3 regions of the Limosilactobacillus ingluviei str. Autruche 4 genome follow, and region 3 is predicted to be linked to each of the others. Evidence: predicted binding sites of a transcription regulator. Region 3 holds the regulator's gene; each other region holds the start of a gene.

Region 1 (3,234 bases), 480 kb from region 3:
GTTGTTAAAGGATTTGATCAAGGGGAAGAGTCCGGTCCTCTACGATACCTTCCCGAACGCCTTTATTGACTTAAACGCCAACCGGATTCAAGGGTTGCTGATGGATAAGGTGTATGCTGAATACTACATTCGTCACCAAAAGAACCGGGCCGATTTTAAGGTGATTGTCAACCCGGCCTTTACGGTCGATCAATTCGCCGTGGGGATGCGCAAGGGCGACAAGACCTTACAAAAGAAGGTTAACCAGGGCTTAGCTAAGCTGCAAAAGAACGGGGAATTGGCCCGGATTAACCAAAAGTGGTTTGGGACCAACAGTAATTACCTCGGTAAATAAAGAAATTAATTTTCCACCTGGCGGTTTCCGCGGGGTGGTTTTTTGATTGCTCTCCCAATTTATTTAGAATAATTCTTAATTAATATTGAGCTTGCGACGGCAGAATTTAACCCCCGCAAGCTGGCCGGTTATGCTAAAATGAAGCCGGAACCAAAATTGATGGGAGGAATCACTGATGACAATGGATCCAAACAAGGCCCAAGATGTCTGGAAGGACGTTGGTCAACACGTACAGTTCACGGTGCTGGAGTTAAACCGCACGGATCAAGCACAGGAAAAGGCAGTTATTGAGGAATTTGCGGATCGCTACCAAGCGATTTTGCGCTCCTTACGGATTCGCGATGCCCAGGGGGACTTGAAGGCCAGCTTTGGTTTGAGTAATGCCGCTTGGGACTACCTCTTTCCAGGGGCAGCCAAGCCAAAAGAATTAGAGACTTACCAGACCCTGCAGGGGCCTAAGTATTCGATGCCGGCGTCAGCGGGGGATTTGTTCTTCCACGTGCGGGCCAGTGACGAAGCAGTGGTTTATGAAGCGATGAGCCAGTTCCGTCGCTTCTTAAAGGACATTACCACGGTGGTCGACGAAACGAAGGGGTTCCGCTACTTTGAAGGCCGGGCGATCATTGGCTTTATTGATGGGACGGAAGCCCCACAAGTTGAAGATGCGGCCGATTACGCGATTATTGGCGATGAAGATCCGGTCTTTGAAAATGGTTCGTATGCCTTTGCCCAAAAGTGGCGGCACAATATGGACTTCTGGCACCACCTCAAGACCGAAGAACAAGAAAAAGCGGTGGGCCGGGAAAAGTTCACCGATTTGGAATTGGCGGATGAAGATAAGTACGCTAATGCCCACAACGTTGCTTCCAAGGCTGAAATTGACGGTGAAGAGCAAAAGATTGTCCGGATGAACGTGCCCTTCTCCGATCCCGCCTCGGGCAATACCGGGACTTACTTTATTGGCTACTCTCGCCACTGGACGGTCACTAAGATGATGTTGACCAACATGGTGGAAAAGAGTGACTTTTTGTTGACCTTCTCCGAAATTTTGTCGGGGCAACTCTTCTTTATCCCGTCGCGGCCATTGTTGGATCAAATTGCCGATGGCCAATTCTAATCTTGCTTAATCGATATACAGTGCTCACTGACCCTTGGTTAGTGGGCCTTTTTTATTCTCCTTGCCTGGGACGGATACATGATTTTTTGCTCAGGCTTGGGCGCAAAGCAAGAAAAGTTTTTGGTAAATCACGCGCTCAATTGCCACCGTCAGTAAAGCGGTTTTTTTAGGTCGCAGGCATTGAGGAAGATGAAAAGCAAACCGGGCGGATCGGCTTGGTGAACGACCAAGATCGCTTGATCAGCGAAACCCCTCGTCCCGTTTTGGGGGCGGGACCACCTTTTGACTACAAGATATAGTTTTGAAAAAGTCAACTCTTTCTATATCTTGTGTTATCCCCTAGGATAAAAACATCAAAAGGAGTGGTAAAAGTGAATGAGCAGCTGACACAATTAGCAACGGTCACAGTTGAAAAGCGGGATCGGACCTTGACCCCGTTTTACGCTTATAAAATCGAATGGGTGCTGGCGCAATTACATGCCAGCCAAGCGACCCAGCAAGCCGTCATTGCCGCTTTGGTGGCGCGGTTGGCGGGTGAGCGCACGGTCAAAACCCGGCAGATTGCCGCGGTGATCATCGAAGCGTTGGAAAAGACGGGGGCCCACCAACTGGCCCAAGCGTACCAAGACTACCGAACCCAAGATGAGGCCGCTTTTGCGGCTGCCACTGATCCGCAGACTAAATTGGCCGCCCTGTTTGATCATAACGATCGGGTGGTCCACGAAAATGCCAATAAGGATTCCCGCGTCTTTAATACCCAACGGGACTTGGAAGCCGGGGTCGTCAGCCGGGCGCTGGGCTTGAAGATGATGCCGGAAGTGGTAGCCAAAGCCCACTTGCGGGGAGATTTACACTGGCATGACCTGGATTACTCGCCCGTAACCCCGGAAACCAACTGTTGTTTGATTGACTTTGACGAAATGCTGGCCCACGGCTTTAAGATCGGCAATGCCTGGGTGGATTCGCCTAAGTCAATTCAAACCGCAACCGCCCAGATGTCACAAATCATCGCTAACGTGGCGTCGTTGCAATACGGTGGTTGTTCCGCCAACCGGATTGACCAATTGTTAGAACCTTACGCCCAATTAAATTACGAAAAGCACCTGCGCGATGCCGCAGAATGGGTGGCGCCAGCCAAACAAGAAGCCTATGCGCGGCAAAAAACGGAAAAAGACATTTACGATGCCATGCAGGCCTTGGAATACGAGATCAACACCCTGTATTCTTCGCAGGGGCAAACCCCCTTTACGACCGTTAATTTCGGGTTGGGGACTTCGTGGATTGCCCGTAGCATTCAAAAGGCGATCCTGCAGATTCGCATTAAGGGGTTAGGCAAGGAGCACCGGACGGCCATCTTCCCGAAGCTGATCTTTACCCTCAAGCGCGGCCTTAACCTTGACCCTGGTGACCCTAACTATGACATCAAACAGCTCGCCCTCGAATGCTCGACCAAGCGGATGTACCCGGACCTCTTGATGTATGACAAGATTAAGGAATTGACCGGGAGCTTTAAGACGCCGATGGGCTGCCGTAGCTTCTTGCAGGGCTGGGTAGACCCGGCGACGGGCAAGGAGGTCAATTCTGGCCGGATGAACCTCGGGGTGGTTTCGTTAAACTTGCCGCGGATCGCTTTGTTGGCCCAGGGGGATCAAGACCGCTTCTGGACCATCTTCAATGAACGCTTGGCGCTAGCCAAGCAGGCCCTGGACTACCGGATTACCCGGACTAAGCAGGCCAAGCCCGAAAACGCCCCCTTGCTGTATATGTACGGAGCCTTTGGCAA
Region 2 (3,234 bases), on a different contig from region 3:
TCGGGGGTGATGGCTGGAACTAAAACCCGGTCACCCACCTTAAAGTCCTGCACCTCGGAGCCGACTTCAACGATTTCCCCGCAGGCTTCGTGCCCCAAAATCATGTCTTCACGCGGGCCAATCGCATCTTCAAAGACGGTGTGAATATCAGACGTACATGGCGCCACGGCCAGTGGCTTTACCAAGGCATCGCGCGGGCCAACTTTCGGATCTGGTTTTTCAATAAACCCGGTCTTGTTTGGTCCCAACATTGCAAATCCACGCATGTAAATTTCCCCTTTCTGTCAATCATTAAGAAAACCCTTACACACTTATTGTAGATAACCCCGTCACGTTTGTTAACCAATTCACTCATTTGTTTTTTTATCGGGAAAAGGCGGTTGGGACTGACCTTGTGGCCACCATGCTTGGATCAACGAAAAAAGCCACCGGGCAGAATTATCCTCCTGCGCCAGTGGCATTCCAAAATATGTACATAAAGCACAAGCCGGAGCATCCTTAGTGCTGCTACCTTCCGGTCCTGACACGGTTCGCGAGTCCAACCTTGCTTTACGGCCATAACGGCAAGTACTACTTTACCGTATTTACCCCCAAATTACCAGTCTTTTCTCAATTATTTTGTTTGGCCGCTTGCTTAGCCAACTTTTTCCGGCGGCGAATCCCCCGGAAAAATTGCCGCAGCAATTCACCGCCTTCCGCTGCCAACACCCCGGCTACGACTTCAACTTGGTGGTTCAACCGCTCATCATTCAATAAATGGTAAAGTGACGCCACGGCCCCGGCTTTGGGGTCAGGCGCCGCGTAAATCACCCGCTTGACCCGGGCATTGATAATCGCCCCGCTGCACATAATGCAAGGCTCGAGCGTGACGTACAGATCACAATCTTCCAAGCGCCAGCTCCCCAAGGTTTGGCAGGCTTCCATAATGGCCAACATCTCAGCATGATAGGTAGCATCTTGAAATTTTTCCCGCATGTTGTGGCCACGCCCCACGATTTGGCCCTGGTACACGACCACCGCCCCAATTGGCACTTCCCCCAACAATTCGGCTTGGCGCGCTTCAGCTAAGGCTGCACGCATGTATTTTTCATCTTGACTCATTTTTCCTCCGCGCATTTTACTGTTTTTTTCTCTGAACCAGTGTATAATAAATTCTCGTTGATCACCACGGTTCAAATGACTTAAAAATCATTTTCAAATCTTTTTTTCTGGTGATTGAAAGCGAATCAAAGTCCGTTTTTATCCACCATATCTTGTATTCGATTTTTTATCGACCACGAGATATGGTGGTTTTTAAATTGCTTTTTCCGCAAAATCCGCTATACTTTAATTCAACAAATTCGTAACAGGGGGACTTAATGATGGTAACTGTCTTTTCCAAAAATAACTGCATCCAATGCACGATGACCAAGCGTTTCTTAGAACAACACCACGTCAACTTTATTGAACACAACATTGATGAACAACCCGAATTCGTTGATGCATTAAAGCAAGAAGGATTTAAGGCTACACCGGTAGTTAAGTTACCGAACGGGTCAGCTTTTACCGGTTTCCGGCCGGATATGCTCAAGCAATTGGCCTAGGGTCCCCCCAGAAATAAGGCTGGGGCGTGCCCCCGGCAGCCCAACCATGTCGAGTGGGAGGTTTGAAAATTGACCACCACTCTTTTTTTATGTAACAAATTTGACTTGAAGGAGAATTTAACACCATGGCACTCTCTGATATCGACCTGACCCAAGTTAAATACTTTGACTTAAACAATGAAATCAACATTCCCAAAAATGGCCAAATTCAATTAAACAAGGATCAAGAAGCCTTGCAAGATTTCTTGGCTACGAATGTTAAACCCAACACCAAGCAATTTGGTTCCGTGGCCGAACGGTTGAACTGGTTGATGGATCACGACTACATCGAACGGGACTTTATTGAACAATATTCAATGACCTTCATTACCCGGCTGTACGATTACCTCAAGGGTGCCGGCTTCCAGTTCCATTCCTTTATGGCCGCTTACAAATTTTATGCCCAATACGCCCTGCGGACCGACGATAAGGAATACTACTTGGAAAATTACATCGATCGCGTCGCAATGAACGCTTTATTCCTGGCTGGCGGGGATGAAGATTTAGCCATGGATCTGGCCGATGAATTGATCCACCAACGCTACCAACCGGCCACCCCGACCTTCTTAAATGTCGGGCGCAAGCGGCGCGGGGAATTTGTTTCCTGCTTTGAAATTCAAGCGACCGACAACATGAACACGATCGGCCGGACGATCAACTCCGCCTTGCAACTGTCTAAGATTGGGGGCGGCGTGGGGATCAACCTGACCAACTTACGGGAAGCCGGGGCCCCAATCAAGAAGATCAAGGGTGCAGCCAGTGGGGTCGTCCCGGTCATGAAGTTATTGGAAGACGCCTTCTCCTACTCAAACCAATTAGGCCAACGCCAAGGGGCCGGGGTCGTGTACCTGTCGGTCTTCCACCCCGACATTGTCGCTTTTTTATCGGCCAAGAAAGAAAACGCCGACGAAAAAATCCGGCTTAAGACCCTCTCCTTAGGGATTACCGTCCCGGATAAGTTCTATGAACTGGTTGAAGCCGGCGCGCAAATGGCCCTCTTTAGCCCTTACGACGTCGAACGGGTCTACGGCGAACCCTTTGCTTACGTTGACATTACCAAGGAATATGACAACCTGGTCAACAACCCGGAAATTACCAAGAAGTGGATTGATGCCCGGGAATTGGAAGATGAAATTTCCAAGTTGCAACAAGAATCTGGTTATCCTTACATTGTCAATTTAGACACCGAAAACCGGGCCAACCCGGTCTTTGGGAAGATCACGATGAGCAACTTGTGCTCCGAAATCGCCCAAGTCCAATCGCCATCCGTGGTTGCCGATGACCAATCCTATGAAACGTTAGGGACCGACGTTTCTTGTAATTTAGGCTCAACCAACGTCGCTAACCTGATGGAAAGCCCAGACCTGGGCCGGTCGATCCGGGCCATGATGCGGGCCTTGACCCACATTTCAGACGCGGAAAGCCTGACCGTTGTCCCATCCATTCGCAAGGGCAATGACCTCTACCACTCCGTCGGGCTGGGCGCGATGGGGCTGCACGGCTACTTGGCCAAGCACCACATCCAATACGGCAGTCCAGTGGCCATCGAATTTACCGGGGTTTACTTCATGTTGTTAAACTACTGGACGTTGGTGGCTTCCAACGAAATCGC
Region 3 (3,234 bases):
ATCACTTTTCAAATCGGCCAGCAAATCTTCAATCTTTTGCACACTGGCAGAACTGACCGCGGCTGACGAGGCCGCTGGCTTCGCCTGTTTGGCCCAATCTGGCAATTGTTCTTTAATCCGCGGCCGCTTAGTATACTTGCCCTTCGGTTGGTTGCGCTGGGCCAAGCGGGCTTGTTTTTGCTGTTGGTGGCGCTGAGCTTGGCGCAACGCGTCAGCCGCCGAAGCCACCCCGAGACTTTGCCAGGTCGACGCGATTGAATTAGCTAAGTTCGCTACTAAATTGGGCATTTCTTGATCGACCAACAAGTACCAGGTCAAAACATTCAACGCCCCGTTGGACAAACGACTGTTTTGGGCCAGCTCCGTCAACGTTCGCTGTTCAGCCGGGGTTACAAAGCCCCCCTTTTGTTCCTTTAACTGCCGTAAAAATTCAACCGGCGGCACCTGATTCGCTAAATTAACCAGCTGGCGCATGGCTGCTGACAGCCCGGTCATATCATCAGTCTCCGATGTGCTTGACGGTGGGGCCGCCGGCGGCTGATTAGCCGCTTGAACTTGGCGCTTAAAACTCAGTTCATTAAACTGGTTGGTCGCCATATCCGTTGCCCGGGCGGCTAAGTTCGCCAGTTGAAATTCATCCATCGCATACAGGCGGTGTTCAGCCAAAATTAAATTTTGGGCAGCTTGCAAAGCCGCTTGGGGAACCCCGAGACTAGCTGCTTGTTGTAAAAAGAAGCCAAAGTCAAAATCCGGGGCAGTAACTTGCGCTGGCGCGGCCGCTTGGATCAGGCCTTGCCGGGCTTTTTGCAAGGCCTGATCATCTTGGGCCTTGGTTGTTTCATCCGGCTTAAACACCGCAAAAAAGCTCTTGGTCACTTGCTTGAGCGAACTGGTATCCAAGCTAAATTGCTGGGCTTGGCGCGCCAATTGATCAAAACGGGCGGCGCCAACTTGTTGTAATAACAAGACCGATAATAAGTCATCTGCTAACAATTCACCGGGCCGCAAGGGCGGTTGCAGTTCAAAGACAAAGACCACGCCCAGTTCACTTGCTTGTTCAAAGGTTTTCACCAAGCGTAAGGCTTCTAAGCGATCCAACGCCGTCGTCAATTCGCGGATCCCCGTGTTCAGTTGCACCAGTAGTTGATTAATCCGGGCGGGCGCCGTTAATAACGGTTGGGGGTGCAGCTCCGTTGCCAGAGCCAGCAACACCCCTAGCGCCGCTGAGCCTAACAAGGGCTGATAATACGGCACAAACGTCGGCTGCGAAAGCCCAGTAAAATTAGCCCCGGCACTGATAACATAGTGGCTCTTAGGGGTCAGCGGTGAACGCTCAAGCATGGGTTGGCCCCTCGGTTTGGTGCTGTTTGGCCACGATGGCTTCTAATTCGCTCATAAAAGCATCGACGTCTTTAAACTGGCGGTACACGCTGGCAAAACGGATGTAGGCAATCTGGTCAACTTCTTGCAACTCATTCATGACAAATTCCCCAATCACCTGACTGGAAACTTCATTTTCGCCCAAGCGCCGCACCCGGGCTTCAACATTGGCCGCAATATCCGTCAACTTTTCCATGCTGACCGGCCGCTTTTCGGCCGACCGCACCAAGCCGTTTAACACTTTTTGCCGGCTAAATTCTTGCCGGGTGCCGTCTTTTTTAACCACCAGCAACGGCGTCTCTTCATAGCGTTCAAACGTGGTAAACCGGAACCCACAATGGGTACACTCCCGCCGCCGGCGAATAAAGGTTCCATCTTCACTGGGCCGACTATCCACCACCCGCGAGCCATTACGCTGACAATGTGGACAAATCATGCGCTCCCCTCCTCAATCAAGGGCCATCCGTTGGTTAGGGCAGTCCCAACCCCGGCCCTGAGCTTAACTAATTATTTAATTATACCATACCGGCAAAAGCCACTGAAACAGCCAGGCCATAACTTGGTGGTGGGTTTGAGCCACACTGCCTTCGTTGTTAATCACAACTTGGGCGCGCGCTGCCTTTTTAGCCAAAGGCCACTGGGCATTAATCCGCTGGTGGGCAGTTGTTTCATCATAGCCATTGCGGGCCATCAGGCGGCGCAATTGGGTCGCCGCGCTGACCTGAACCACCATCACCGCATCGCAAAGCGTTTCGTAGCCCCCTTCATATAAGAGCGGCACATCCAAGATCACTAAACGCACCCCGGCTTGGCGGGCCTGGGTGAGTTGCCAAACAATTTCTTGGTGAATTAAAGGCCCCAAAATGCCATTGAGCTTCGCTTCGGCCGCGGGGTGACCAAAGACCATTTGCCCCAATTGGGCGCGTTTGAGCGTCCCATCAGGGGCCAGGATCGTCGGCCCAAAGGCGGCTACCAAACGCGCTAACCCCGGCTGATGCGGGGCCACCACCTGACGCGCTACCAAATCGCCATCAATCACAACCGCCCCTTGCTGGTGCAAAAAGCGTGACACGGTTGATTTACCGGTCGCAATCCCGCCGGTCAGCCCCAATACCTTAGTCATCACTGGCTACCAAGGGTTGGCAATGTGGACAAAACGTCGTCCCGCGCTGGGCGACCTTAATTTTAACCAACTTGGTGCCACAACGCCGGCACGCTTCCCCGCTGCGGCCATATACATCGAGCTGATTTTGAAATTCTCCCGCATCCCCGAAGGCATTCTTAAAGGTATGCACGGTCGTCCCGTGATGCTTGGTCGCCCGGGCCAATTCGTGAATGATGTTGTCCCGCAACTGAGCAACCTTCGCCGCCGGAATCGTATTGGTGGGCTGCTCGGGATTGATTTTTGTCTCCCACAAGACCTCATCAACATAGATATTTCCTAACCCAGCCACGTGGGATTGGTCTAATAAAAAGGGCTTGATCTTGCTGCGTGACTTGTGCATGATTTCCTGCAAATACGTCGTTGTCAACGTGGCGGCGGTGGGTTCGGGCCCAATCTTGGCCAAGCCCCCGTAATTCATTTCCGTTCCCGTGGTCACTAAGTGCATCCGCCCAAATTTACGGGTATCACGGTAACCCAAATCAGTCCCATCAGTAAAGTGGAACAGCACGTGGACGTGTTTATCGATCGTGGTGCCAGTGGGTTGGTTAAAGTAACTGCCCTCCATCCGCAAATGCGAAATCATCGTCAACTGGTTGCTAAACCGGAACAGCAGGTACTTGCCCCGCCGGTCGATCGTTTCGATCGTTTGCCCAACTAAAGCTTCTTTAAATTCGTCCACTGGATTTTCA

Evidence for each region. Region 3 encodes NrdR, which represses ribonucleotide reductase genes. Its sites were predicted from a motif close to ACACNATATATNGTGT; they were not measured.
Region 1: a site for NrdR is predicted at 1,738-1,753, ahead of nrdD (anaerobic ribonucleoside-triphosphate reductase). Genes of this name have one in related genera too.
Region 2: a site for NrdR is predicted at 1,244-1,259, ahead of nrdH (glutaredoxin-like protein NrdH). Genes of this name have one in related genera too.

What each region holds. Positions count from the first base shown of each region.
Region 1 is NZ_HE997173.1:181,221-184,454, forward strand. Features, by position in the region: gene BN54_RS00915 (amino acid ABC transporter substrate-binding protein) at 1-334, shown strand, start outside; gene BN54_RS00920 (Dyp-type peroxidase) at 510-1,451, shown strand; gene nrdD (anaerobic ribonucleoside-triphosphate reductase) at 1,823-3,234, shown strand, end outside.
Region 2 is NZ_HE997177.1:68,129-71,362, forward strand. Features, by position in the region: gene BN54_RS09085 (NAD(P)-dependent alcohol dehydrogenase) at 1-266, opposite strand, end outside; RNA gene ffs (signal recognition particle sRNA small type) at 465-561, opposite strand; gene tadA (tRNA adenosine(34) deaminase TadA) at 610-1,101, opposite strand; gene nrdH (glutaredoxin-like protein NrdH) at 1,362-1,583, shown strand; gene nrdE (class 1b ribonucleoside-diphosphate reductase subunit alpha) at 1,709-3,234, shown strand, end outside.
Region 3 is NZ_HE997173.1:657,727-660,960, forward strand. Features, by position in the region: gene BN54_RS03220 (DnaD domain protein) at 1-1,341, opposite strand, end outside; gene nrdR (transcriptional regulator NrdR) at 1,334-1,816, opposite strand; gene coaE (dephospho-CoA kinase) at 1,892-2,503, opposite strand; gene mutM (bifunctional DNA-formamidopyrimidine glycosylase/DNA-(apurinic or apyrimidinic site) lyase) at 2,496-3,234, opposite strand, start outside.